DNA from 3 places in the Sporosarcina sp. Y352 genome. Region 3 is predicted to be linked to each of the others. Evidence: a T-box and tRNA genes for the amino acid it is inferred to sense, from the RefSeq annotation. Region 3 holds a T-box; the other regions hold tRNA genes.
The links. A T-box is a leader RNA that pairs with one kind of tRNA and senses whether it is charged. The one in region 3 lies ahead of serS (serine--tRNA ligase), so its partner is inferred to be a tRNA-Ser.
Positions count from the first base shown of each region.

Region 1: it has a tRNA-Ser gene. The T-box ahead of serS (serine--tRNA ligase) is inferred to sense a tRNA for this amino acid. The anticodon was not compared.
Region 2: it has a tRNA-Ser gene. The T-box ahead of serS (serine--tRNA ligase) is inferred to sense a tRNA for this amino acid. The anticodon was not compared.

Region 1 covers NZ_JBXCJE010000001.1:553,254-563,434, reverse strand. Annotated here, with positions in the region: tRNA gene AC1TO6_RS03000 (tRNA-Thr) at 1-63, shown strand, start outside; tRNA gene AC1TO6_RS02995 (tRNA-Lys) at 70-145, shown strand; tRNA gene AC1TO6_RS02990 (tRNA-Leu) at 177-258, shown strand; tRNA gene AC1TO6_RS02985 (tRNA-Gly) at 267-341, shown strand; tRNA gene AC1TO6_RS02980 (tRNA-Leu) at 349-434, shown strand; tRNA gene AC1TO6_RS02975 (tRNA-Arg) at 458-534, shown strand; tRNA gene AC1TO6_RS02970 (tRNA-Pro) at 560-636, shown strand; tRNA gene AC1TO6_RS02965 (tRNA-Ala) at 719-794, shown strand; tRNA gene AC1TO6_RS02960 (tRNA-Met) at 821-894, shown strand; tRNA gene AC1TO6_RS02955 (tRNA-Ile) at 902-978, shown strand; tRNA gene AC1TO6_RS02950 (tRNA-Ser) at 999-1,091, shown strand; tRNA gene AC1TO6_RS02945 (tRNA-Met) at 1,133-1,207, shown strand; tRNA gene AC1TO6_RS02940 (tRNA-Asp) at 1,211-1,286, shown strand; tRNA gene AC1TO6_RS02935 (tRNA-Phe) at 1,342-1,417, shown strand; tRNA gene AC1TO6_RS02930 (tRNA-Gly) at 1,425-1,498, shown strand; tRNA gene AC1TO6_RS02925 (tRNA-Ile) at 1,502-1,578, shown strand; tRNA gene AC1TO6_RS02920 (tRNA-Asn) at 1,580-1,654, shown strand; tRNA gene AC1TO6_RS02915 (tRNA-Ser) at 1,662-1,752, shown strand; tRNA gene AC1TO6_RS02910 (tRNA-Glu) at 1,761-1,832, shown strand; gene AC1TO6_RS02905 (TraR/DksA C4-type zinc finger protein) at 2,141-2,881, opposite strand; gene AC1TO6_RS02900 (1,4-dihydroxy-2-naphthoate polyprenyltransferase) at 3,060-3,974, opposite strand; gene AC1TO6_RS02895 (isochorismate synthase) at 4,183-5,568, shown strand; gene menD (2-succinyl-5-enolpyruvyl-6-hydroxy-3-cyclohexene-1-carboxylic-acid synthase) at 5,561-7,273, shown strand; gene menH (2-succinyl-6-hydroxy-2,4-cyclohexadiene-1-carboxylate synthase) at 7,266-8,111, shown strand; gene menB (1,4-dihydroxy-2-naphthoyl-CoA synthase) at 8,108-8,926, shown strand; gene AC1TO6_RS02875 (o-succinylbenzoate--CoA ligase) at 8,980-10,181, shown strand, end outside.
Region 2 covers NZ_JBXCJE010000021.1:501-8,955, reverse strand. Annotated here, with positions in the region: gene AC1TO6_RS20210 (FMN-binding negative transcriptional regulator) at 264-869, opposite strand; partial or broken gene paiA (spermidine/spermine N(1)-acetyltransferase) at 891-1,408, opposite strand; gene AC1TO6_RS20200 (serine hydrolase domain-containing protein) at 1,586-2,572, opposite strand; gene AC1TO6_RS20195 (CPBP family intramembrane glutamic endopeptidase) at 2,735-3,526, opposite strand; gene AC1TO6_RS20190 (YxlC family protein) at 4,065-4,409, opposite strand; gene sigY (RNA polymerase sigma factor SigY) at 4,396-4,926, opposite strand; partial or broken gene AC1TO6_RS20180 (RNA-guided endonuclease InsQ/TnpB family protein) at 5,173-6,621, shown strand; tRNA gene AC1TO6_RS20175 (tRNA-Glu) at 7,355-7,426, opposite strand; tRNA gene AC1TO6_RS20170 (tRNA-Ser) at 7,435-7,525, opposite strand; tRNA gene AC1TO6_RS20165 (tRNA-Asn) at 7,533-7,607, opposite strand; tRNA gene AC1TO6_RS20160 (tRNA-Ile) at 7,609-7,685, opposite strand; tRNA gene AC1TO6_RS20155 (tRNA-Gly) at 7,693-7,763, opposite strand; tRNA gene AC1TO6_RS20150 (tRNA-Phe) at 7,771-7,846, opposite strand; tRNA gene AC1TO6_RS20145 (tRNA-Asp) at 7,908-7,983, opposite strand; tRNA gene AC1TO6_RS20140 (tRNA-Met) at 7,987-8,061, opposite strand; tRNA gene AC1TO6_RS20135 (tRNA-Ser) at 8,110-8,202, opposite strand; tRNA gene AC1TO6_RS20130 (tRNA-Ile) at 8,220-8,296, opposite strand; tRNA gene AC1TO6_RS20125 (tRNA-Met) at 8,304-8,377, opposite strand; tRNA gene AC1TO6_RS20120 (tRNA-Ala) at 8,404-8,455, opposite strand, start outside.
Region 3 covers NZ_JBXCJE010000023.1:7,451-17,631, reverse strand. Annotated here, with positions in the region: gene thrB (homoserine kinase) at 1-859, opposite strand, end outside; gene thrC (threonine synthase) at 859-1,917, opposite strand; gene AC1TO6_RS20550 (homoserine dehydrogenase) at 1,917-3,212, opposite strand; gene AC1TO6_RS20545 (aspartate kinase) at 3,370-4,740, shown strand; gene AC1TO6_RS20540 (deoxynucleoside kinase) at 4,900-5,568, opposite strand; gene AC1TO6_RS20535 (deoxynucleoside kinase) at 5,555-6,202, opposite strand; gene tadA (tRNA adenosine(34) deaminase TadA) at 6,523-7,026, shown strand; gene serS (serine--tRNA ligase) at 7,049-8,326, opposite strand; T-box leader at 8,438-8,654, opposite strand; gene AC1TO6_RS20520 (NUDIX hydrolase) at 8,736-9,308, opposite strand; gene AC1TO6_RS20515 (hypothetical protein) at 9,384-10,181, opposite strand, start outside.

The DNA.
Region 1 (10,181 bases), on a different contig from region 3:
AACTGGTAGAGCAACTGACTTGTAATCAGTAGGTTGAGGGTTCAAGTCCTTTCTCCGGCACCACTTTTCGAGCCATTAGCTCAGTTGGTAGAGCATCTGACTTTTAATCAGAGGGTCGCAGGTTCGAATCCTGCATGGCTCACCATTTTTTATGAAATAAGGTCAATTTATATATTGCGGGTATGGCGGAACTGGCAGACGCGCTAGACTTAGGATCTAGTGCCTTCGGGCGTGGGGGTTCGACTCCCTTTACCCGCACTTATAGTGCGGAAGTAGTTCAGTGGTAGAATACGACCTTGCCAAGGTCGGGGTCGCGGGTTCGAATCCCGTCTTCCGCTCCATATTTTTGCCGGGGTGGCGGAACTGGCAGACGCACAGGACTTAAAATCCTGCGATAGGTGACTATCGTACCGGTTCGATTCCGGTTCTCGGCATAAATAACTTTTTACACTTATATGCGCTCGTAGCTCAATTGGATAGAGCACCTGACTACGGATCAGGAGGTTGTGGATTCGACTTCTGCCGGGCGCACCATTATATTTTAAAATTTAATAAACATCGGGACGTAGCTCAGCTTGGTAGAGCACTTGGTTTGGGACCAAGGGGTCGCAGGTTCGAATCCTGTCTTCCCGACCATTAAGCTTTTTAAGCAGATTCACCGCTTAAATAAACTATCATCTTAAATCGAATTATTACTTAATTAACTAACCCTTACATTGGGGCCTTAGCTCAGCTGGGAGAGCGCCTGCCTTGCACGCAGGAGGTCAGCGGTTCGATCCCGCTAGGCTCCACCAATTACAAAAACTATTTAAATTATCCTGGCGGCGTAGCTCAGCTGGCTAGAGCGTACGGTTCATACCCGTGAGGTCGGGGGTTCGATCCCCTCTGCCGCCATCTTAAAGGACCTTTAGCTCAGTTGGTTAGAGCAGACGGCTCATAACCGTCCGGTCGCAGGTTCGAGTCCTGCAAGGTCCACCACTTATTTATTATACAGCCATGGAGGTATACCCAAGCTCGGCTGAAGGGATCGGTCTTGAAAACCGACAGGGGAGTCAAATCCCGCGGGGGTTCGAATCCCTCTACCTCCTCCATTTTTACTAGTGGTAAAATTAAATAATACTTATATTGTTGTCGCGGGGTGGAGAAGTGGTATCTCGTCGGGCTCATAACCCGAAGGTCGCAGGTTCAAATCCTGCCCCCGCAACCAAATGGTCCCGTGGTGTAGCGGTTAACATGCCTGCCTGTCACGCAGGAGATCGCCGGTTCGATCCCGGTCGGGACCGCCATTTTTTATTAGTATTATAGGGTTTAAGATAAGTAATTAACTTAAATCAAATACGTGGCTCAGTAGCTCAGTCGGTAGAGCAAAGGACTGAAAATCCTTGTGTCGGCGGTTCGATTCCGTCCTGAGCCACCATTTTTATGCGAGTGTAGTTTAGTGGTAAAACCTCAGCCTTCCAAGCTGATGATGAGGGTTCGATTCCCTTCACTCGCTCCAAGAGGGCCTATAGCTCAGCTGGTTAGAGCGCACGCCTGATAAGCGTGAGGTCGGTGGTTCGAGTCCACTTAGGCCCACCATTCCGCAGTAGCTCAGTGGTAGAGCAATCGGCTGTTAACCGATCGGTCGTAGGTTCGAGTCCTACCTGCGGAGCCATTTATATGGGGAAGTACTCAAGCGGCTCAAGAGGTGCCCCTGCTAAGGGTATAGATCGCGAAAGCGGTGCGAGGGTTCGAATCCCTCCTTCTCCGCCATATAATTTGGCCCCTTGGTCAAGCGGTTAAGACACCGCCCTTTCACGGCGGTATCACGGGTTCGAATCCCGTAGGGGTCATAATAAAAGCAGTAATACAAGTTTTTTATTAAACTTGTATTACTGCTTTTTTATTGTTTAGAAAGATAATTTTAATGATTGGATTTCATGTCTGGACTCGCCGTTTACTGCTTGTGGGGACAAGTCTTTTCCTACTACTATGAATCGGTACATTTGCTTAATTATCTTGTGTATTGTAAACCTGAATATACTTTTTCGACTTGGTTTTGTACTCAACAATTGCTAATAGATACAATGGAATCTACTTCCATTGTATCTAGCACCGTAAATTAAAAACCTATACCAATTGACTCAATTAACAAATTAATTCATTTTCTTTTGCCGTCAACATAACCATCGCTTTCATGATATGGAATGTCGCCAAGTGGGGATTCAATACCTTCATTATCCAATTCATCTTCGTATTTGTCAGAAGCATCGGATCGTACAAAACCCCTTGATTGACCATTTATATCGGTGCCAGTGAATTCTTCAATTTCTTCAGCTGCACCGTCTGAAATCTCGTTGTCGTATAGCGTATTGTAGCTGGCGTGATCCCCACTAAAATCTGAAGGGGTTTCAGATGTACCGGATTTTGCAATTTCCTGAAAGCTATCTTCACTTTCCCGAGTTGTTCCCAACTTTCGATCGGCGAATGAGTTAGGGTTGGCCATGGTAAGAGTATCTTCTTCTACGGGTCTGTCTAGAGGTACTTCTTGCTCTGTCGCATGTTCAATGCAAAGAGTGGTATAAGGAACTGCCTCAAGCCGCTCAAATGGTATATCCGTTTGACATACTTCGCATTTTCCATAAGAACCATCCTCCATTGCTTGTAAGGCGTTTTCTACTTTATTAAGCTCAGAGCCTGCATGCACGTTCAGTGCTACGTCTTTCTCTCTCTCAAACAGTTCAGTACCCATGTCAGCAGGATGATTGTCATACATAGAAAGTTCTCCGACTTCTTCTAACGGACTATCTTTAATATCGGTTTCTTTTGCTGTTTTGGTTAAATGATCCATCATTTCATGTAACTCTTTTTTTAATGTCTCTGTTTGTTTCGCATCTAACATGTTTTGCCACGTCCTTTTCAGTAATAGTATCAGTATGCTCATTAATAACTTGCTTAATGAGCATGGAATGGATTGTTTTCTATTCTTTTTACTTTCCTTCTTGAAGTCCTTTTTAAACATTCGAACAAAAAAAGTCCGATCCATCAGAGTGATGGTTCAGACTTTTTTTGATTAAATATTAAAAAAGAAGATGTCCAATGAGGATTCCAGTGCCTAATAGTAATCCAAACAGCGTGTTTGTGATTGCAGTGTTTTTCATGGCAGGGTTCACATGTATGGGTAGGTGGTTATTTCGGAACACGGCGATTGCAGATGCCGGTTTTTTTAGACTTAAGAATATGATTAACGCCCATGGAGTGAGATGTCCAAAGAGAATCAGTGCTACAACCCAACCATAAGATACGATGAAAAATAGCATTAGGATGGTAATTGCATTAGAACGGCCAACTAGAATCGCAAGCGTCTTCCGTCCGCCTTCCTTATCTCCTTCCAAATCACGTATATTGTTTGCCATCATAATACCCGCGACAAGCAACATACTTGGTATGGATAGAAGTACTGCTTCTGTCGTGATCGTTCCTGTCTGAATATAGAATGCAATGAGGATTAGTAGCATTCCCATGACAACTCCGGAAAAGAGTTCCCCAAAAGGCGTGTATGCGATTGGATATGGACCGCCTGTATAAAAATAACCAATTATCATGGATATGCCACCGACCACTGCAAGCATCCACGACGTTTCCATGCATATGTATACTCCTATAAGAATGGAGATTCCGTAAAGCATAAAGGCAAGGTTCAACACCGTTTTCGGTTTGACGCCATTCCGGACAATTGTACCTCCGATACCTATGGATTGTTCTGTATCGAGACCTCTTTTGAAATCATAGTATTCATTGAACATATTTGTCGCCATTTGAATGAATATACTTGCAATAAGCATAGCGAAAAATAGAGGAAAATGAATGTCCCCATATGTCAACGCAATCATTGTACCGAGGAAAACTGGTGCAAAAGCTGCAGTGAGTGTATGAGGTCGGGTTAGCTGCCACCAAATTCGCCAACCTGAATCCGCTTCTATTTTCTGTTGCATTATGATTCTCTCCCTACATTTGTGATTAAGCCAAGAACACCCATGATTTCAGTCGTAGGAGGTTCATAATGACCTCATCCATTGTACTCCATAATTGGTGGAGTGAACAGAGAGACTGCATATTATGTGCCGAAACGCTACAGTTTCGGTATAATAGAATAAAGGAATAAGCTCAAAATTTGACGTATGAATGTGCGGAGGGAAAATAATGAATCGGAAGTTGACCACTACCCGCGAATCTAAATTAAAAGTTAGTCAGCATGAAATGCGCTTTTTCACAGAAACTGTTGATGCGGATCGAATATCACCACTTGCATTTTTTGAGGCAGGGGATTCATGTTATAAAGATGAACGGTTTTATTGGCAAAATGCAGATAAAACATTAACACTTGTTGGAATTGGACATGCTACTGTATTGACCAGTGAAGAAACGGAGAATCGTTTTGAGGTTATTTCAGAAAGCTGGAAAAACTTGTGTGCGGCGCTTATAAAGGAAGAAAATGATCGGGAGCCTGTTCTTTTCGGAGGTTTCTCATTTGATCCTAAAAGTAATAAGGGAACAGAGTGGGATGCATTTCCATCTGCTCATTTTGTTGTGCCTGCTTTCCAGCTATCAATTACAAATGGCAAGACTGCCATCTCCATAAACCTAGTTACAAAAAGCAATGATGCTGCGGAGCAGTTTGAAAAGTTGCGCGAGGAAAGGGATCGTCTTATCCATATTGCACAAGTGGAAGAATTCGCTCTTCATACCAAGCCAGAAGTTGTATCTATTGAGGAGCTAGCGAAAAATCATTATATGGAAACGTTAGTTGATATTACAGAACGAATTAATAATGGTGAAGCGGAGAAGGTTGTAATTGCAAGAGCGATAAAATTAAACTTTAAAGATAAAGTACCTGCTGTCACGGCACTTCACCATATTACGAACGAACAACAAGAAAGTTACCACTTCGGTTTGCAAAAAGAAGGTCAACTATTTTTCGGTGCTACTCCAGAGCGGCTTATAGAAATATCAAACGGACGGGCGTACTCTGCATGTGTAGCAGGGTCTATCAAACGTGGTAAATCAGCGGCTGAAGACCGGAAACTTGGTGATCAACTTCTTGAAGATCGTAAAAATAGGGAAGAGCATCAATACGTTGTAAATATGATTTCACAAGTATTTGAAACTTTTTGTACAGATGTCAAAGTTTCAAAAGTACCGAAATTAATGAAAGTTCGTGATATACAGCATCTGTTAACACCAGTTGAGGGGAAAGTTGAACATGGGACTGATATTTTTAGCATGGTTCAGGCTCTCCATCCAACTCCGGCACTTGGCGGTGTTCCGACAGAAAAATCGATGGAACTGATTCGCACTGAGGAAAACATGGATCGAGGATATTATGCAGCACCAATCGGCTGGACGGATACAGCAGGAAATGGTGAATTTGCTGTGGCTATCCGCTCTGCACTACTCGATGGGGATAGTGCATATTTGTATGCGGGGGGCGGTATTGTGGCGGATTCTGAACCTGATAAGGAATACGACGAAACATGGGTGAAATTCAGACCGGTCATACGTGCACTTGGGGGTAAATTGAATGGATAACCGAATAGTTTTGACTGATTATGTTCGACGAATGACCAGTGCTTTGATGATGGCCGGTGTGAAAACTGTGGTCATTAGTCCGGGCTCTCGTTCGACACCACTCGCATATGCATTTGCCTCAACAGATGAGCTTGATGTGTATATGCAAGTAGACGAACGCTCAGCAGCCTATTTTGCACTTGGAATGGCAAAGGCCTCTTCTGATCCTATCGTTCTCCTATGTACATCAGGTACAGCAGCGTCCAACTATCATCCTGCGATAACAGAAGCGTACTATGCGCGAATCCCACTAATTGTTATTACTGCGGATCGCCCACACGAACTAAGAGAAGTTGGAGCACCACAGGCAATCGATCAAATTCGAATGTACGGTAAGCATGTGAAACATAGTGTAGACTTCCCACTTGCAGAAAAAAATACAGACATTGATGACTTTATCGATAGACATATAAGTCGGGCATTATCGGTAGCAACTACAGCTCCACGCGGACCGGTCCATTTAAATGTTCCGTTCCGTGAACCGCTACTCATTGATTTTGATCGTGAGATACCCAAAATGACTTTCCAGAAAAGGATTCAAAGTGTAGATAGTCTGGATCTAGAAACGATTCAACAGATTACCTTGTTACTTGCTCGTTCAGAAAAGGGAATAATTATTGCTGGGGAAATGCCAGTAGGATTAAATAAAGAGCTTTTCTGGAGCTTTGCAAAAGCGCTGGAATGGCCGGTATTGTGCGATCCGATATCAAATCTTCGTACGGAAATACCAGAGCAATGCCGTTCACTATGTATTGATCATTATGATGCAATATTAAAGAGCGAGTTATTCAAAGGGAAATCTGTACCTGATACTGTGATTCGATTCGGTACACAACCGGTTTCGAAACCACTTTCACTATATTTGAAAGCAATGCGACCAGCGAACGTTATCACGGTTGATGAATCACCGGAATTCCGAGATTCACTTGGTATTGTTACCCATCATATCCAGGCTTCACCTGAAACGGTATTAAGAATATTGGTCGAAAAACAAAAGACATCTTTTTCGGAGTCATGGACACTAGCGAATGATGCTGCATCTGCAATCACCGATGAATACACGGGAGTTGACGGAGATGAAGGGATTTTTGCAAAGTTGCTTTTTGAGCATCTTCCCTCCGGCAGCGACTTAATTACTGGTAGCAGTATGCCAATCCGTGATGTTGATACGTTTTTTAGGAAAACGACCAAAGATATAGCGATTTTTGCCAACCGTGGGACGAACGGAATTGATGGCGTTGTCTCGACAGCTTTCGGTGTCCAGACCAATAGAAAGAGACCGGCGTGGCTATTAATAGGCGATCTGTCGTTCTTGCATGACGTCAATGGGCTTATTGTAACTCGTTTTCATGAGGTTGACTTGACTATTGTAATTATCAATAATGACGGTGGTGGTATATTCTCATACCTTCCACAAGCTGAAGCAGGCCGTCATTTTGAAGAATTATTTGGTACACCTACAGGGTTAACGTTTGGTCACATAGCAGCTATGTATGACGCTCAGTATGCAGCGATAACAACCCCAGAAGAGTTTGGGATAGAGTTAGCTAAAGTGAAAAATAAACCAGTGCGCATCATAGAAGTATTTACAAATCGACAGGCAAACGTCGTTGCACACCGTGACCTATGGAAACAAATTACCGCTAGGATTGAGCAGGATGAGTAACAAGACGATTCGCATTCGGGGCATAGATATAAATGTAGAAATTTCGGGTGAAGAACAGTTACCCTCTGTCGTTCTACTACATGGATTCACAGGTAGCACTGCTTCATGGCGTGAAATAGTTGAATTATTCAGAGGTAAATACAGAACAATAGCTGTCGATTTGACTGGACACGGGAAATCGAGTATTCCAGATGATGTAAATAGATACACGATGGAACAGCAATTAGCCGATCTCGAGGAATTATTTACTGTGTTATCACTTGATCAATTCATATTGATAGGTTATTCCATGGGTGGGCGTATCGCTCTGGCTTATACAATTAATTATCCGAATCGGATTTCATCATTAATTCTAGAAAGCTCTTCTCCAGGTTTAAAGACAGAAAATGAAAGAAATGAAAGAAAAGCAGCGGATAAACGTTTGGCAGAAAGAATATTGAAAGATGGGTTACCTTCATTCGTCGACTTTTGGGAAAACGTTCAGTTATTTGCAACACAGAAAAGTTTACCTAAAGAAAAACAGATAAAAATCAGAAATGAGCGGCTAGGTCAAAGGGGTAATGGACTAGCCAACAGCCTACTCGGCATTGGCACAGGCAGCCAACAGTCTTATTGGGAATGTCTTGAGACGTTCAATCTGCCTGTTTTGCTAATAACGGGAGAACTCGACACTAAGTTCGTAAATATTTCCCGGGAAATGCATGATAAATTTCACAATGTCCGCCATGAAACGATAAAACACGTTGGGCATGCAATTCATGTGGAAAAACCGGGTACATTTGCTACAATGGTAGAGCAGCATGTTTCAGAGTTGAAAAATCGAGGAGGGTCACTATGACACGTCAATGGGAAACGATACGTACATACGAAGACATCAAATACGAACAGTATGGCGGGATTGCAAAAGTAACAATCAACCGTCCGGAAGTGCGCAATGCATTCCGACCTAAAACGGTATCAGAGTTAATCGACGCATTTTCACGCGCACGGGACGACCAGAGCATTGGAGTCATCGTATTAACAGGGGAAGGCGAGAAAGCATTCTGTTCAGGCGGAGACCAATCAGTTCGTGGTCACGGCGGCTATGTCGGTGAAGATGAAATACCGCGTCTTAACGTTCTGGACTTGCAGCGCCTAATCCGGGTTATTCCAAAACCGGTTGTGGCAATGGTTGCAGGATATGCAATCGGCGGCGGACACGTTCTGCATGTTGTCTGTGATTTGACGATTGCTGCAGAAAATGCAGTTTTCGGACAAACAGGACCGAAAGTCGGTTCATTCGACGCAGGTTACGGTTCAGGATACTTGGCACGAATCGTCGGTCATAAGAAAGCGCGTGAAATCTGGTTCTTATGCCGTCAATACAACGCACAGGAAGCACTCGAAATGGGTTTAGTTAACACTGTGGTTCCTTATGAACAATTGGAAGACGAGACTGTCCAGTGGTGTGAAGAGATGCTTGGCATGAGCCCAACTGCACTTCGTTTCGTAAAAGCAGCAATGAACGCAGATACGGACGGACTTGCTGGACTTCAACAATTAGCTGGTGATGCAACACTTCTTTATTACACAACGGATGAGGCGAAAGAAGGCCGCGATGCGTTCAAAGAAAAACGTAAACCGGAATTCGGACAGTTTCCTCGATTCCCTTAATAAAACTGCATGAATACTTAAAGAGCTGCCTTTAATCGGGTGGCTTTTTCTGAATGGATGGTGATTGGATGATTCCAAATTGGTTAATACAGCGGGCATATTTAACGCCCGATAAAACAGCTTTTTCATTTAAGGATGAAAAGTGGACATTTATACAATTAAAAAATCGTGCAATGACTCTTGCGCAGAAAATGAAAGCCAATGGTTTAAGTGAAGGGGATCGAATTGCACTACTTGGGGCTTCCAATGCTGAAATGGTATTTGTCATTCATGCCTGTATGCTATTGGGACTAGAAATTGTCATGTTGAATAGCCGGTTGACGAAAAAGGAGATTGAGTATCAATTCGACGACTCAAGTGCTACCACGCTAATTGTGGCGGATGATTTACATAGCATAGTTGCTGACATGCCATTACAGAAGTTATACTTTTCTGCAATTTACACGAGCTCTGAAAGGCCATTTATTATCCAGGATAGTTGGGAAACCGACAGAACCATTACAATTATGTATACATCAGGTACGACAGGATTTCCGAAAGGTGTCCGTCAAACCGTTGGGAATCATGTTTCGAGTGCACTTTCATCGGTCCTTAATCTGGGGCTTAACGAACGGGATGCGTGGCTATGTGCTATGCCACTTTTCCATATTAGCGGCTTTTCAATTCTAGTCCGTTCTGTTCTTTATGGAATGGAAGTCGTATTGCAGGAGAAGTTCGATGCAGTTAAATCTGCCAGTGCAGTAGAGAATGGGTTAGTCACATATATGTCCGTCGTATCACTTATGCTTGATAAAGTCTTGCGTGAAATGGAAGAGAGGAATAAGGTTGCTCATCCTACATTCAAAGCAATGCTAGCCGGTGGTGGACCTCTTCCAATCGATTATTTGAATCGAGCAAAAGCGCTTGGAGTTCCAGTTCTTCAAACATATGGCTTAACGGAAACAAGTTCTCAAACAACAACTTTGGCGGCAAACGATGCCATCCGTAAGATGGGTTCTGCCGGCAAACCTTTGTTTTTAAATCAAATCAAAATCAAAAATACTGAAACACCATTAGAAAAAGGTGAAGTTCTAATACGTGGATCGCACGTCACACCAGGATACATCGGTCGTTTCAAAGGGGTAGATCCTTTGGAGGATGGATGGTTCCCGACAGGAGATATCGGCTACTTGGATGATGAAGGCTATTTATATATCGTTGACAGAAGATCCGATTTAATCATTTCAGGTGGCGAAAATGTCTATCCGGCTGAAAT
Region 2 (8,455 bases), on a different contig from region 3:
TGAGAAATAAGCGTTTGTGCCGTTTCCATAATTATTTATTTTAGGGTTTTACTCGCCAGGGTGTCATGCAACGACTAAGAGTTGTTGCATGGCTGTTTTTGCAAATAAAACGGACCTAAAAATGGACATTTTCGTGATATATTTATTAAACATACGTACCCGATTGTGGTAAAACATAAGCAACTGTCTAGCTTAACTAACACAAGATAAATTTAAGTACCTTCTTAAACCTTCTCGTTACATTGAAACAGTTAACTAACAAACTATCTATTTTTCATTACTTCTGCTAATTGATGAGAATTTAAATCTTCTTCGTCATTCAGCTTTTCAATAATGTTATGATAGTCTTTTTCATTACGATTTTGACTTAGTTTATTAGCAGCTTGAAATTCATGTACTTTAATCTTAAATCCAACAATCCCTTTTAGTTGTTCTAAAACTTCAGGAGATAGATTATCCCATAAAACTGGATTATCACGGTGTTTTTCGTATTTTTGAAGCAACATTGCCAGGTCCTGTTTAAGCTCTTCTTCATCCAAAATGCTGGCTATACCATATGCATGTACAGCTTGATAGTTCCATGTCGGAACATTTTCCTTTTCATACCAGGAAGAAGAGATATAAGCATGTGGTCCTTGAAACATAACCAGTACATCTTCACAGGTTTCGAGTGTTCTCCACTGAGGATTCCCATAAGCCATATGTCCTGTTATATAGTAAGTATCTCCTTCCTTCATTAACTGCAATGGCAAATGAGTGGAAATTGGTTTTCCTTGTTCTGTTGTGACAATCGTGCCAAAAGAGTTATTTTGAATAAAATCCCAAATTTTATCAGCATCTTTGACTTTGAAATATTTAGGAATATACATAGTAAACCCCTTTCAAAACAGTTATGTGATCGTATTGATCATTATAAAGTCCACTTGTTCTTCATTACCCATATAAAAAGAGTGGGCTCCAGTTTGAACAAACCCCCTTTTTTTATTAAAAGCAATAGCCTTTTCATTTTTTTCCCATACACCTAGCCAGATTTTATTTATCTTACATTCTATCGCAATTTCCATCGCTTTATTTAGAAGGCACTTACCAAGCCCATGATTTTGAAATTTGCTCCTAATATAAATCCTCTCAATTTCAAGTGATCCAACGTCCATTTCTTCCGACTGAGCATTATCGGTGTTGACCTTCAAATATCCAGCGACTTCATTATTAAAACAACAAAAATAGAAGTGCGAAGAAGGATTGGATAATTCTTTTCTAATTGTTTTAAGTTAAATGCTCTTTCAAAATAAGCATTCATATTTTCTGGTGCATTTTGATGCTTAAATGTCTCAATAAATGTTTCTTGACTAATTTCTTGAAGTTCGCGTGAATCTTCAAGTATACACTTTTTTATATTTATACCCATTTGAATATATCTGACGTCAACGAGCGTATTTTTGCCGTTTGGCGACTGAACTAAAATTATCAAGACCTAATTTTAAAAAAGATAGAACCCTTTCTTCTTTTACTAAAGCATCCGTTAGCACAATAAGTAAAGAGGATTTTATTTAAAAATTGCGCTTAATGGAAGATACTTTAATCTTCATGATTTTATAGTCATGGCAAGTCGCATCACCAACCGTACAGGAGTCGAGGGGTTTTCCATTTGATTGACATCTCCAATAAAAAACATGTCACTTTCGGGATAGTAAAATGCAAAGGAACCTGTTGAACCAGAATGACCAATTAACTCACCTTTTCCCATAAAAATTGTTGCAAGACCATTTAGTGGAACTCTCATATATCCTGAACCGTAATGAATTGGAAGCATAGAAGCCTGCAATCTGTTGTTTACTTTTAGTTCATGAAAAACAGTATTATTAAATAGATTTCCTTTAAAAAAAGCCTTGATAAATACCATTAATTCACGAGCCGTGGAAACACAACCGCCACTTGCGCGAACGCTCCTAAGTAATTTTGGACGGTATAAGGCAGTGTCCTTATAATACACATACGGGATAAAATCATCCTCATCTTTCGGAAGATAAGTACTTTTAAGTTCTAATGGATCAAAAATTAATTGTCTATACACATCTTCCAATGTTGAATTAGTAACTATTTCAATTATTTTTCCGAGAATTTCAAAGTTTATATTTGCGTAATGAGCTCTTTTTCCCATATCTGGTGCAAAGTGTGGTTTAATTTCCTTCGTCTTTAATAGGGTTTCATTAAAATCAATTTGCACATCCTTATAAAGGATAGCACGTTTTTTCGACTTATTGCTCCCCTCCTCAATCACATCCCTCAATCCACTTGTATGAAACAATAAGTTCGAAATTGTAAGTCTATTAGAATACTCTCGGCCTTTGTATACGTGAAGGTTCTTTAATGTGTCTTTTTTTAAATATCTTGTTATTTCATCATCCAGTGACAGTTTTCCCTGCTCTCTCAATATATAAATACAAGTGGTTGTGAACAGCTTTGTGATACTTGCAATAAAGAATGGCGTATCTATATTCTTCCCCCCGTACCCAAAGCTGTATGAAACATCTCCATTGGAATTTTCTACGAGAAGAACAGATTCATGTATTTGCTTTTTTTTTGTAAGGTTTCCGAAAATTTTTCGGACTTTTTGTTTTTGAATTTCGATATGCTTACCTCCCCCATGTTAATCATTATAATAACGATTTTGACTGAAACCTTATTAGTTAATCCAATTTATTAGTAAATGGACGTAACTTTTCTGATACTTTTACATAAATAAGGAGTAAATCAACATTAGTATATTCATAGCAATATGTGCAAACATATGTGCAAGCATGGCAAGTTCTAGATTGTGCTTCCAATAAATCCAGCCAAAGAAGAAACCAGGTAAACCATTTAGGAGAATCATTCGGAACCAAATGAATGGTGTCATTTCTATATTACTTGCGGTTATGCCATAGTGACCTAATGCAAATAATAATGCGCTAATGAATATGGCAACGATAAAGACCCAGTTAGAAGGTTTTGCCGATTTTCGATCAAATAGTTTCCAAAAAATAAAGACTAACAAGCTCATTAACCCAAAACGCGTTAGTAGTTCTTCAAGAATTCCTCCGTAGAGTAAAGCTGTTATAAATTCTAACGTACTATAAGGTCGTAATAGTTCTATTAAACCATCTGGTAAGAACGGTCGGAAAAGATAATCGAAACCTCTCAAAACGACCGCTGCAATCAAACCGAGTATGATAGCTAGTTTAATCCCTTTTATCCACTCTGATTTTGGCTTTTCTCTAGCGTGAGGGTGAATAATCACAGATTTTAAACCCACTTTATGAGCAATGAAAAATCCAATGACAAGAAAAATTATAAATAAAACAAAATTTGGTATGACGGAGAGTAAGGCTAACATTTCAGGCGGTCCTGAGAACCCCGTCATTTCGCTCAATTGCTCTAATTGGGTCCGATTTGTCGATAGTACAAAAAGAATGGAGAAAAAAATTGCAATGATTCCAACCAAGAGATAAATGAATAATCCTTTAACACTTTTTTGCTTTATCATAGCTAACCTCCTTGATTTTAGTTTAAAGGTCATTAAATTATGAATTTTTGTTTTCTCTGTTAACGATAGAAAACATCTTCGTCGAAGACAAGATATTCTACAAGTTTAGTTATCGTATTGTTAAAGATGTCATCTAATAGCAACAATCTCTCAGAAAACAGCTTAGAATTAATTGTAAGACAAGAATTGGCGCAATCACTCCCCATGGGATTCCATTTAACAGTTCATTCATTTTTCCTCCTCCAAATTGTTTACTTACCCTTAATACGATTACGTTCGTCTAATCGTTCACTCACGAAAAAATAAATAAAAAAATCTCAGGAATTTGTTCCTGAGATTTTTCTTTTAAATTTTTTTCTTACAAAAATAAGATAGATAATAAGATACGTTGGAAATTGAATAAGGCCTAAAAAGCCCCATAGCCAAGCATTGTGTCCCCTCATCTGTGCATCCCAAAACATCCATGAGCTCTGGCAAATCAGAATGAATGCAATCACTACCAATAACCAAAGCGGTGTGCTACTTAGTTCGTTTAAGTTCATTCATTACTGACCTTCTTTCTAGTTTTGTTAAGAGCTAAGGGCAATAAGATAATCCCCACAAGCTGAAAATATAGAAAAAGAATTGGCTGACGATAAACGACAGCAATCACAACCGAAAGCACAAATACTGCAACAGACATAAACGTGAGGAGGTCTTTCCATTGTTTTTTTCGTATTCTTTTTTTCTCTAATTCAACATTCTGTTGAAACCATTGTAAGTGTGGAGTAGATACTGGATTCCATTGATCCAGTTTTTCTAAACCATCTATTAATTGCTTAACCGTTAATTCATCTTCATCATCCAACATAGATTTACTATTTTTAGAATCATACTCCTTCAAGTTCAGCCAACTCCTTTCGTATACTTTTTAGACCATTTGAAACTCGAGATTTTACTGTTCCTTCTGCAATACCCATCATTTTCCCAATTTCCTTATATGAATATCCGTAATAATGCTTTAACAAGATTGGCATACGTATTTCTTCATTAATTTGAGCAAGTACATCAAGTACATCAGTCCATTCTTCGTTCATATTGGCTGCAATCCATTTCATTTTTCGGAGAGCTTGTTCCTGCTCTAGCCAGTTTATCTCCCGCTTCTTTCTACGCTGTTGATCGATAAAAAGGTTTGTTGCGATTGTTATGAGCCATGAGGAAAACTTGGATTCACCATTATACAGTTGGATTTTTTCAATACACTTCATCATAGTCTCTTGTGTTAAATCTTCTGCGATTTGTGGATGAAGGGTAGCTTTCATTAAATACTTAAATAGGAACGAATAATTCTGTTGTAACAGTTTCGAAAGAGCCAATGTATCTCCTATTTTCGCCTTTCGAATTAAATCCTTTTCATCCATGAGATCTACTCCAGACAATAATAATCTATATGTAATACGACTAACTGGGGAAAATCGTTCATTTTCAAAATAAAGAATCACAACAAAAACATTTAGCCACCTATTAGTATTTATGATTAAGCCAAGAACACACGTGACTTCAGTCGTGGGATGAATTGGCTTTCCTTTTTTGTTCTAAAGTAACATCACTGGGCAAACCTATGTTCCATTTGGTAGAATATTCTTAAGGAAGGCAGGTGACAAACTATGGTGCCGAATAAAGAATATCGAACTTTTCAAATCAATATTAAAAATGGTCATAAAATGTATACTTATTTCGATGAACTTTGTCTAAATAGTAATAAACTATATAACACGACAAATTTCTTTATCAGGCAGGTATACACTGCTTTAAATAATGTAGGTGTGTTACAGCCTTTACAAATAGAAGTAATGAACACAATTCGTGACAATATTGATAAAATGAATGCAAATCAACAAGGAGCATTTAGCAAAAAATTAGAAAAAGAACAAATGAAACCGAAAGACGAACAAAAAGAAATAAAGGAAAACCTATTTGAGTTACCTTCAAAAGAAAAATCCTTCTTAGGTTACAATTTTCTTGATTGTCTATTTAAAACAATTAAACAAACAGACTATTATTCATTGCCAGGTCAGATAAATCAACAAGTTCTTAGAAATGTTGTACAAAATTGGACTAGTTTTTTCGCAAGTTTGAAAGACTTCAAAAAGAACCCAGGAAAATATACAGGAAGACCTTCTATTCCTGGTTACCTACCTAAAGGAAGCAGGAAAGAATCAACTCTTTCGAATCAGATTTGCAAAAATAAAGACGGTAAATTCCTGAGCTTTCCAAAAACCAAAAGTAAAATAAATATTGGTAAGTTAGCAAATTTCAACGGTAAGTTTTAACAAGTGAGAATCATACCCAAGCACAATTGTTTTACTGTTGAATTAGTGTTTTTAATCGAGAGGAAAAAACAAGTATCCTTCAAATTGGAGCGATGCATGAGTATCGATTTAGGTCTTGATAACATTGCAGCGCTAGTTTTTAATACAGAGCACGTTCCAGTCCTTTTTAAAGGCGGTAAAGTTAAATCCATCAACCAATGGTACAACAAAATGCGCGCTTACTACTACGCGGCTCTTCGTAACGGGAAGAAATCAAAAGAAGGAAACTTCCAGTCTGAAAAATTAGTGAAATTAGATTTCGCAAGACATAGACAAATCAAAGACTTTTTCCATAAAGTTAGTTTCAATATCGTGAAAATAGCCGTGGAAAGAAACATTGATGCAATTGTTATTGGCAAGAATGTGGGTTGGAAACAAAAAATAGAATTAGGGAAAAGAAACAATCAAAACTTTGTCCAAGTGCCACACTCATTGCTAATAGAATTAATTACTTACAAAGCAAATGCCGAGGGTATTTCGGTGATTGTAACTGAAGAAAGTTACACATCACAGGCTAGTTTTCTAGATGATGACATTATTCCAACCTACAAATCGGGGAATAATGTCAAACAAATATTCAGTGGAAAAAGATTAAAACGCGGTATTTACCGTACTAAAAATACTTTTTTAATAAATGCGGATGTTAATGGTGCAGCAAACATCCTAAGAAAAGTAGTGCCGAAAGCATTCGCTAACGGTATAGCGGCTGTGTGTTCCCAGCCTCAAGTGGTCAATGTGCGATAGCACCAACCCTGAAACCCGTGACTTCAGTCGTGGGAGGTTCATTAAGTTTACTTGAAAGTTATATATTTGACTAAAAACCAAGGTATTGTTGCTCATTCAACGAGTTCAGAGTACTTTTTTAATTACTATAGTATTATCAAACTACTTACATGATTTGTTTAAGTATGTCTTCTTTAACTAACTAACTTGATTAATTTTTTCATTGCATTTAAACCGCATAAAGAAGTCCTCCTTGTTTGATGATGGGTCAATGGTCGTTGACACCCTCATCATACTAGAGGGCTTTTTTTCTTTCAAGACCCCGAATATCCTTCAAACAGGAATGCTGCCCCGTTAGTGCAACATTATAAATACTAAAGCAATTAGACAAATTGGGAATCCGACAATTAACATTTCAGCGACAAGATAAAAAACACTCATGAATCTCCCACGACTGAATTTTGTATTTTAAATAAGTAGATAAACGTATTTATACATAGTGATTGCTAAGTAAATGCGTTTTAAAATAACCCTATATTCATATTTCAATAGATCCTCTTCCAACTCCCTTCAATACCTTTTTGAATGCAAAAAACCGACATCTCCTGAATAGGAAAAATCGGTTTTAATATAAATCACTCAAAATGCGTAAGTATCTCTTCTGGTATGCCAAAACATTTTTCGGGCGTGTCTCGAAGCAAACGAAAAGCAGCTTTACTAGTTCTCAATGAACTAGTAAAGCTGCTTTTTATTATGACCCCTACGGGATTCGAACCCGTGATACCGCCGTGAAAGGGCGGTGTCTTAACCGCTTGACCAAGGGGCCAAAGAATATGGCGGAGAAGGAGGGATTCGAACCCTCGCACCGCTTTCGCGATCTATGCCCTTAGCAGGGGCACCTCTTGAGCCGCTTGAGTACTTCCCCAAAAAAATGGCTCCGCAGGTAGGACTCGAACCTACGACCGATCGGTTAACAGCCGATTGCTCTACCACTGAGCTACTGCGGAATGGTGGGCCTAAGTGGACTCGAACCACCGACCTCACGCTTATCAGGCGTGCGCTCTAACCAGCTGAGCTATAGGCCCTCTTTGAAGCGAGTGAAGGGAATCGAACCCTCATCATCAGCTTGGAAGGCTGAGGTTTTACCACTAAACTACACTCGCATAATTATGGTGGCTCAGGACGGAATCGAACCGCCGACACAAGGATTTTCAGTCCTTTGCTCTACCGACTGAGCTACTGAGCCACATATTCGGTTTACAGTAAGCTCTCACTTTTCTTAAACCCTATGATAATACTAATAAAAATGGCGGTCCCGACCGGGATCGAACCGGCGATCTCCTGCGTGACAGGCAGGCATGTTAACCGCTACACCACGGGACCATTTGGTTGCGGGGGCAGGATTTGAACCTGCGACCTTCGGATTATGAGCCCGACGAGATACCACTTCTCCACCCCGCGACAACAATATGAGTAACTATTCAAATGCATTTCACCACTTAGTGATAATGGAGGAGGTAGAGGGATTCGAACCCCCGCGGGATTTGACTCCCCTGTCGGTTTTCAAGACCGATCCCTTCAGCCGAGCTTGGGTATACCTCCGTGATTATATAAAGTATTGGTGGACTCTGCAGGACTGGAACCTGCGACCAGACGGTTATGAGCCGTATGCTCTAACGAACTGAGCTAAAGGTCCCTTAAGATGGCGGCAGAGGGGATCGAACCCCCGACCTCACGGGTATGAACCGTACGCTCTAGCCAGCTGAGCTACGCCGCCAGGATAATATATATAGTTTTTGTAATTGGTGGAGCCTAGCGGGATCGAACCGCTGACCTCCTGCGTGCAAGGCAGGCG
Region 3 (10,181 bases):
CAGCAATACAGTTATAGTAAGAAAAATCGCTCGCCAATTGTTTAGCTAGTTCATGCTCTCGACCTTGTTCCACCATTACAAATAACGAGGGACCCGCACCACTGATTGTCATGCCATACGCACCATACTCCCGGCAGCTTTCACGAATTCGTTCAAACTCAGGGAACAACTCCTTCCGATATGGCTCGTGGAAGATGTCCTTTTCCATCATGCGTCCTACAGTCTTCCAATCTCCATGTACAATTGCCGCGGAAAGCACATTTCCAGCTGCACTGCCGAGCACCGCTTCCGAATATGATAACTCTTTTGGCAATAGCCCCCTGGAGGCTTCCGTTAGTAGAGCTTCAGGCGGTACAAGAATTACAGCCCCCATTTGCGGTTCACGAATATGAATAGTGTCTATTTCTACACCATCAAAGTAGGAAATCGTCACTCCTCCTAGAAGTGCAGCCGAAATATTATCCGCATGCCCTTCATACTCACTTCCCAGCAATACCTTTTCCTTGGATGTAAGATTCAACTTCAGTAGTTGATTTGCAATTTCAATGCCTGCCGCAATTGCCGTTGCACTGCTTCCAAGTCCTTTGCCAAGCGGAATGTCCGAACGAACGATTAGCAAAGAAGCGGGTGCCTTGTGTCTATTGCGCTCAGCAATATCTGTAACAGTCTTGACAATCAAATTATCTTCTCCGGTCGGCAAACCCTCAAAACCGTCATCTTCATAGATAACTTTCCAAGCCTCTGCAGGCGTTACATCAATAGTCATATAAAGATCTAGTGCAAGCCCGATACTGTCAAAGCCAGGACCAAGGTTTGCCGTCGATGAGGGAACTACGACGGAAAAACTGGATCCTTCCATTATGCTTTCCCCGCTTTCAACCCACTAAGAAACGCATCAAATTGTTCACGAGTCATCATTGGTTTTTCTTTATTCACTTCAATCGCTGTCTCCGGATCTTTTAAACCATTACCCGTCAATATCGCGACTACAGTTGAGCCTTTCTTCAGCAAGCCATTTTCTACTTGCTTTTTAACGCCCGCGATTGAAGCGCATGAACCAGGTTCTGCAAATACACCTTCTGAAGAGGCAATTAAGCTGTATGCTTCCAAGATTTCCTCATCCGTTACAGCGAGAACAGTTCCATTTGATTCTGATAATGCAGTATTGGCCAGTTCCCAACTTGCCGGATTACCAATTCGAATTGCAGTCGCAACCGTTTCAGGATTTTCGAATACGCGATTATAAACAATCGGTGCGGCCCCATCGGCTTGTACACCAAGAAGAACCGGCTTCGCAGTTCCTTTCTTATCTGCATATTCTTTAAATCCTTTCCACGCCGCAGAAATATTACCTGCATTTCCAACCGGAAGCGCAAAAATATCCGGTACTTTCCCAAGTTGCTCTATCGTTTCAAATGCAATGGTTTTTTGACCTTCTAAACGATAAGGGTTAACCGAGTTTACCAGTGCAACGTCTCCCTCACCTGCCGCACGGACCATATTAAGCGCATCATCAAAGTTCCCTTCGATTTCTACAATCTCTGCTCCATACATTTTTGCCTGTGCAAGTTTACCAAGAGCGATTCTGCCTTCTGGAATAACAACAATTGTCCGCATTCCAGCACGCGCGCCGTATGCCGCCGCCGATGCAGATGTATTGCCTGTCGATGCACAAATTAGAACCTTTTTCCCTTCTTCTTTCGCTTTTGCGACTGCCATGACCATACCGCGATCTTTAAAAGAACCTGTTGGATTCGTCCCTTCCGTTTTTACGTAAAGGTTAATTCCCCATTGTTCGGATAAATTCTTCATATGAATGAGAGGAGTATTTCCTTCTTGCAACGTCAGCTCAGGCGTATTCTCCGTCACCGGTAACCATTCTTTATACTCTGCGATTAATCCATTCCATCTTTTCATCATTCTTCCCCCTCTACCCGGTAATGGCTCATTACGCCGATCACATTAGGTGTTTCATTCAATTCGTTTACAATATCAAGATGTTGTTGGCGCGAAATTTGATGTGTGATGAAGATAAGGTTTGCGTTCGCTTCTTTTTTGTCAGAATGCTGAACGACTGTCGCTAAACTCGCACCATGCTTGCTGTATATGGACGTCAAATTGGTCAGAACACCTATTTCGTCTTTCACAAGAATACGATGGAAGTAACGTGCGAATTTAGCACTGTCGCTTTTCACTTGTCGTTCATACTGTGGTGCGTGCAACCTTTTGCCATTTACACCTAAGAGTAAATTTCGGCACGCTGCGATAATATCTCCTGTTACAGAAGTTGCAGTCGGCAAAGACCCTGCGCCAGGTCCGTAAAACATCGTCTCTCCAACCGCGTCCCCGTATACATATACCGCATTGAATTCATTGTTTACCGATGCCAAGGGATGAGAATTCGGGAAAAATACGGGTTCAACCGCTATTTCAACACCATCTTCATTCTTTTTGGCTGATCCCGCCAGTTTAACTGTATAGCCAAACTGCTCCGCGAGTTCTAAATCGCCTTCTCTGATTTCCTTCAGCCCTCGGACAAATACATCTTCCAGCCGGACATCTGTGGAGAATGACAGCGACGCCAAAATGACCATTTTACGCGCCGCATCAATTCCATCTACATCCGCTGATGGATCCGCTTCTGCAAAACCAAGTGCCGTCGCCTCTGCCAATGCATCTTCATACGACATTTTTTCATGCTTCATTTTCGTCAATATGAAGTTTGTAGTCCCGTTCACAATACCCGTCAATGCACGTATCCGATCTGATGCTAGCCCGTCCTCGAGAGTACGGATTAACGGAATCCCACCGCCGACACTTGCTTCGTAAAATAAGTCACACTTATTTTCATCAGCCAACTTCAATAATTCAAGTCCCGATTCAGCCATGACATCTTTGTTTGCCGTTACAACACCTTTTCCACCCCGGAGAGAGCGTTCAATCGCCTCTTTCGCTTCAAAGGTGCCGCCCATCACTTCAACTATTATATCAATAGAGGGATCACCGATTACTTCATCCAGATCTGAAGTAAATACATCTGAAGAGAGCATCGTATCCCTTTCTTTAAATAAGTTTTTCACGAGAACTTTCTTAATTTTCACAGTTACGCCGAGTTTATGTTGCAAGTCTTTTTGATGCCCCAGCAAAATTTTAGCCACTCCGCTCCCTACAACTCCGAATCCTAATAGTCCAATGTTAATTTCATTTTTCATTTGACGATTCCCCTAACTGTATGTACACTATGAAAAAACAATTGTTCTTTGCATAAGGACATTATAGTGAAATATTCGGACATTAACAACCCATTTATGATAAAGTCACTAAATTGATAGAATTAACCCATTATATAATAGATTGGATTTGATGAATATGAAAGTCTGTAAATTTGGTGGAACGTCAGTTGCGTCTGCCGACCAAATAAAAAAAGTCGCACAAATCGTTTCTGCTGATCCGTCCCGGAAAATCATTGTTGTCTCAGCACCGGGCAAACGCTTCAGCACAGATGAAAAAGTAACAGACTTACTTATTCAACTTGCTGAAAAGGCTCTTAAGGGAGAAGACACACAGAATGAATTGGCAGAAGTAGTAGAACGATACGAACAGATTGCCACTGGACTAGGTCTTTCAATGGAAATTATCTCTGTCATCGAAAATGACTTGCGGGAACGTCTAAATAACGATAAAAATGACACTAACCTATTTATGGATTGCTTGAAAGCATCAGGAGAAGATAACAATGCGAAGCTGATTGCAGCCTATTTTGCACATATTGGATTGGATGCACACTATGTTTGTCCAAAAGAGGCCGGTCTACTTGTGAACGAACGGCCTGAGCGGGTACGTGCGCTGCCCGAAGGCGATGATCGTCTAGTACAATTACGAGATAAACCAGGCATTATTGTTTTCCCAGGCTTTTTTGGCTACACAAAAGAAGGCACACTTCGTACTTTCAACAGAGGCGGGTCGGATATTACAGGGTCCTTATTAGCGGCCGCGACACAAGCCGAGCTGTATGAAAATTTTACGGACGTCGATTCAGTCTTTGCAGCCAACCCAAACGTCGTAGATAACCCTGTCGGCATCGAAAAAATGACCTACCGTGAAATGCGGGAATTGGCCTATGCTGGATTCTCTGTTTTCCACGATGAAGCGCTTATGCCCGCATTCAGCCGCTCCGTTCCTGTATGCATTAAAAACACCAATAATCCAGAAGCTCCCGGTACACTTATTGTCAATGAGAGAAACTACTTTGCGAAGCCAGTCATCGGCATTGCTGCAGACAGTGGATTCTCAACACTCTTCGTTGATAAGTATTTAATGAACCAAGAGATTGGTTTCGGACGGAAGTTACTGCAAATTCTAGAGGAAGAAGAAATTCCGTTTGAACATACGCCATCGGGTATCGACAACTTGTCGGTCATCATTCGTAGTAAATTTCTCAACGCGGCTAAAGAAGAGCGGATTGTACGTCGAGTGAAGGAGGAACTGAAAGCAGATCATGTACATATGCATTCCAATTACTCTATGATCGTCCTCGTGGGAGAAGGAATGCGACATTCCACTGGACTTGCTGCCCGTGCCGCCTCCGCAATCGCACGTACAGGTGCCAGTATTCAAATGATCAACCAAGGTTCTTCTGAAGTCAGCCTTGTCTTTGGCGTTCATAAAGCAGACGAGACGAAGATATTAAAAGAACTGTATGCTGAATTTTTTCTGAAGTCTGCTATATTGTCAATTTAATGGCGGGCGCATCATCTATATTAGATGATGCGCTATTTTTTTAACATTGATATGGATATTTTTAACAATGGAGCTTGTAAGATTATAAAAGCGAAAGAAACCCGAAGTCTAGTCAAAAAAAAACAGCCTATGTAAAAGGCTGCTTCGTTACAATATTGTTCATTTCTTCAAAAGTGCTGTCTGCTCAAGTGCATGACCGATTCGTTCTATAATTGTCTCCACTTCTAGTGGATTAGCAACAAGGTCATAATCATTAATATCAAGGCGCAACACGGGACAAGCGTTGAACGAATTTATCCAATTCTCGTAACGCCCGTACATTTCCTCCCAGTATGCAATTGGCGTCTGCTGTTCCATTTGGCGTCCTCGCTCTTTGACTCGCGCAATAATGCCATCCAATGGCCCTTCCAGGTAAATGAGCAAATCAGGGTGTGGGAAGTAAGGCGTCATGACCATCGCTTCAAACAAATTGGTGTACGTATCATAATCGACTGGATTCATCGTCCCTTTTTCCATATGCATCTTCGCAAAAATTCCTGTATCTTCATAAATTGAACGGTCTTGGATAAAGCCACCACCGTATTCAAAAATCCGTTTCTGCTCTTTAAAACGTTCTGCCAAGAAATAAATTTGTAGATGGAAGCTCCACTTTTCAAAGTCATTGTAAAAAAGGTCGAGATATGGATTCTGATCGACATTTTCAAATGATGTTCTGAATTTGAGCGCTTCTGCAAGTGCCTGTGTCATTGTAGATTTTCCAACGCCGACTGTCCCTGCGATTGTTATAACAGCGTTTTGAGGGATGCCGTACTTTTCACGTAAGTTCATTCAATTTGTCTCCTTTTTGTATCGTTGCATCAACAGTGTCTAGTATGAATTGTAAATCCTTTTCGTTATTAACGAAATCTAGATGATCCCCATTGAACCTAAGAACGGGAATTTCAGGATGCGCTATTTCAAAGTATGTGATAAACGCTTCGTAATCTTCTGCGAGCTGCTGTAAATAGGCAGGATCCATATTTTTCTCAAAATCTCGACCACGCAGTGAAATCCGTTTCATCAGTGTATCTAGACTCGCATGTAAATAAACGATGATGTTAGGAATAGGCATGTCCTTCGTCAAAATCATATAAATTTCCTCGTACTTCACATACTCTTCAGGACTTAGTGTTCTTTTCGCAAAAATTAAGTTTTTAAAAATATGATAATCCGCAACAACCGGCTTCTGTTCAATCAATAGTTCTTTATTTGTATCACTGAGCTGTTTGTATCGATTACATAGAAAAAACATTTCAGTCTGGAAACTCCATTCCTCGATGTTATCGTAAAATTTATTTAAAAATGGATTTTCATCCACAATTTCTTTTAGTTGATGAAATTGTTGCGTATCAGTGATGGCTTTGGAAAGTGATGTTTTCCCAACCCCAATCGGGCCTTCGACCGCTATGAACGGAACAGACATCAGAAGTCCTCCTTACGTCGTAATTAAGTAATGCTCTTCATTTTATCACACGACTGAAATGAAATATAGATTGCACAATTATCTTAATTGCCCAACAAAATTATTCCACGTGGAACAATTGAAATGCGAAAGCGGCCGCTTAGATGCGACAGGCATAAGACGGAACAGTGAAGCGGCGCTTTTTGCAGCGCAGCCGTGCCGACTTATGACCTGAGTATCTGGCTGCTGTAGCTAGACAATCGAAAAGCGCAAGCGACTGTTTAGAAAGCCAACCTACATTCACCTATAAAATGCTACAATGTTTGCAAGGAGAGATGACTTTGACTACCTTTAAAAAAGACCAGCTATACATGCAGATGGCAATTGACGAAGCGATGAAAGCACAAGCGCTTGGTGAAGTGCCTATCGGCGCAATCATCGTTCATGACGACAAAGTGATTGCACGGGCACATAATTTACGGGAAACCACCCAAAACGCCGTCACGCACGCGGAGTTGTCCGCCATTCAGGATGCATGTAGCGAAATCGGCAGTTGGCGGCTTGAAGATACAACGTTGTACGTGACACTCGAGCCATGCCCAATGTGTGCAGGTGCGATTTTGCAGTCCCGAATCCCGCGCGTTGTCTACGGTGCCCGTGATTCGAAAGGTGGCTGCGTTGACTCGTTGTATCGCTTATTGAACGACCCTCGATTTAATCATGAATGTGATGTGGTTGAAGGCGTGCTGGCGGACGAGTGTGGGGAGATGTTGACGGCATTTTTCAGGGCGATTCGTGAACGGAAAAAGAGATTGAAAAAAGAAATCGTGCAGGACGTCGAATGACGCCTTGCACGATTTCTTTTTTTTACAAGGTAATGACTTCTTTCCCGCCCATATAGGGACGTAGAACTTCGGGAATAACGACAGAACCGTCTTCTTGTTGATAGTTTTCAAGAATGGCCGCCACAGTCCGTCCTATTGCCAGCCCACTACCATTCAATGTGTGAACATATTCGGGTTTCGCACCCACTTCGCGGCGGAAACGAATATTTGCACGACGCGCTTGGAAATCTTCAAAGTTAGAACAAGATGAGATTTCACGGTACAAGTTTTGTGTAGGAATCCATACTTCTAAGTCATACTTTTTAGCAGCTGTAAACCCTAGATCGGCTGTACACATTTTCAAGGCACGATACGGCAATTTCAACAATTGTAATACTTTTTCTGCGTGCCCCGTCAGCTTTTCAAGTTCATCATAAGAATCTTCCGGTTTCACAAAACGAACAAGCTCGACCTTGTTGAACTGATGCTGACGGATTAAACCGCGTGTATCCCGACCAGCTGATCCCGCTTCTGAACGGAAATTTGTGCTGTATGCAGCAAATGCGACTGGTAATTGCGCTGCATTTAGAATTTCATCACGGTGGAAGTTCGTGACAGGTACTTCAGAAGTGGGAATGAGGAAGTAATCCTCTTCATTGACCAAAAACGCGTCTTCTTCAAATTTGGGTAGCTGTCCAGTACCCGTTAAGCTTGTACGGTTTACCAAATAAGGAGGTAGCATTTCTTCATAACCATGTTCTTCGATATGGAGGTCAAGCATGAAGTTAATCAATGCGCGCTCTAGACGCGCTCCCAACCCACGATAGAAAACGAAACGGCTTCCCGTTACTTTTGCAGCACGTTCAAAGTCGAGAAGATTTAAATCCGTTCCTAGTTCCCAGTGGGGCTTCGGCTCGAATTTGAAGTCAGGTTTTTCACCCCACGTACGCACTTCTACGTTATCGTCTTCGCTATCGCCGACAGGTACGCTGTCATGCGGGATATTAGGAATACGCATCATGATGTAATCCAATTCTTCTTCCACCACATGTAGTTCTTCATCGAGTTTTTTGATTTCATCCCCGACTTCACGCGTCCGCTTAATAACATCATCTGCATTTTCTTTATTGCGCTTCATTTCAGCTACCTTTTTAGATACTTCATTGCGCTCTGCTTTCAAAGTTTCAACGTTTGCAATCAGTTTTCTACGTTTTTCATCGAGATCTTGAAATTTATCAAGTTGGGAAATATCTTCCCCGCGTTTAGATAGCTTCTCTTTCACTTCGTCGAAATTTGCTCGTACTTTTTTAATATCTAACATGGCTATTTCCTCCTTTTTTTTTCAGACGAGGATGGTAGGTAGGTGACGAAAACAGCGTGTTCACCTGGAGTCTTGGAGCCAGACAACAAAAAAAAGCCCTCGAATCCCTATAAAAGGGACGAGAACTACCCGCGTTACCACCCAAATTGACTGGACAAAAGTCCAATCCACTCCATTGAAATAACGGCTCAATTGCCGGCTCAGGCCTACTAAATGGTTCAGCCCAGCTACTCAGGGACGGATTCACAAGTGTCTATACCGGCTTGCACCAACCGCCGGCTCTCTGCAAAAGAACATTCTTGTTATTAATTCCCATCATCGTCTCGTGTTTGAAATTATAACAACTTTACTACATGGCTGATTTTTTGGCAAGTCATTCAGATTAGGATGTATTCACTGTCTTCTTTAATCACACAAGGAATAATGCAACTTGCTCAAAATAGCTGGTTTCATGGGGGACAAAATCATTCAGACTGATTACTACCGACGTCCCGTCATGGATATTACTGCAGTTCACTGCCGTGACTTCTGACAAAAATAGTTGAATCAAGGCTCGCCTCTCCACGACATGGATACTTTCAACTTCTTCCAATTGCAAAGAAAAATCGCTTGCCCTCAAGGTGGATTTATACAGAAAGATGTTCGTAAACTCATGATCAATAAAGTTTGACAGTTCGATGCGATCTTGAACGACGCCTTTTGAATGCAGCTTCGATAACTCAACATCAATGCCCAGTTCCTCTTCCACTTCCCGGACACCGTCTGCCACTGTTTCAGTTGAAAGGATATGCCCCGCGGCAGTAATGTCAAACAAACCAGGAAAATCCTTTTTCACGTTACTCCTTTTTTGAATATAAACAAACTTTTCGTCCAGTAGCCAGCAATGGAACGTTTCATGCCATAAACCATCGCGATGAACATTATCTCTAATTTCATCTCTCAAGTAGATATAGTTTTCATCAAAAACTTTTAAGCGTTCCATTCTAATCATTCCTTTCAAGTATAACGAGACCATCCTCTTTTAACGAAGGTGGCTATTACAACGACCCTATCTCAACTACTCTCTAGATACATTTGTAACCTGTAATAAGATGATTTTCTCTTTATTCACTAATTGAATCGTGTAGTTGTCGCTTTTAAGCGTATCCTTAATTTCTTTTGATGCTAAATACGTCTGAAGGGCTGCCTCAATTTCTAAAATAATTTGTTCGTCTGAATTTTCTGGTAATGCTGTTTTAATCCAAATATCTGTCATGCCGTCTTTTACCTTATAGCTGATTCCCGTCACATTGTAAATGGACTTGCCGGCTAATGCTGCATGAATATTGCTTGCAATATATGACCAGCGATTATCTTGGCTACGATGTGCTGCATTGTAATAACGTAATTTAACATCCTTAATGTCTAATTCATCTTCATCAATTTCCTCGATAACGAAGTTTTGGATTGCCTCCGCTTCCTTCACATGATCTGGCATATCGATTTCAATTGTGTATGAAGAAAATTCTTCTGTAGTGCCGTATGTAACTTGTTCAGCCAATTCGGGGTAACCGTAAGTTACGAATGCATCGCGAATAACAGCACCTACATTGTCCATTAGCTGACTCATTTTATGATGTTTTTCCGGTAACTCTTCACTACCTTTAATTTGAGTAATGTTTAATTGATATTGATCGATGCCTAGGTCATATAAAACCTGCTCAAGTTGAGGTACCAGCACTTTCTTCATTGTTACCAGACTGTCTTCACCTTTCATCAATACGATTTCAATTGTATAAGGATTTGGCCTTGAACCAACGGATGATGCCTCATACCCCGATCGTTCAAGAATCTCCATAATCTTTGAATGGAGCGA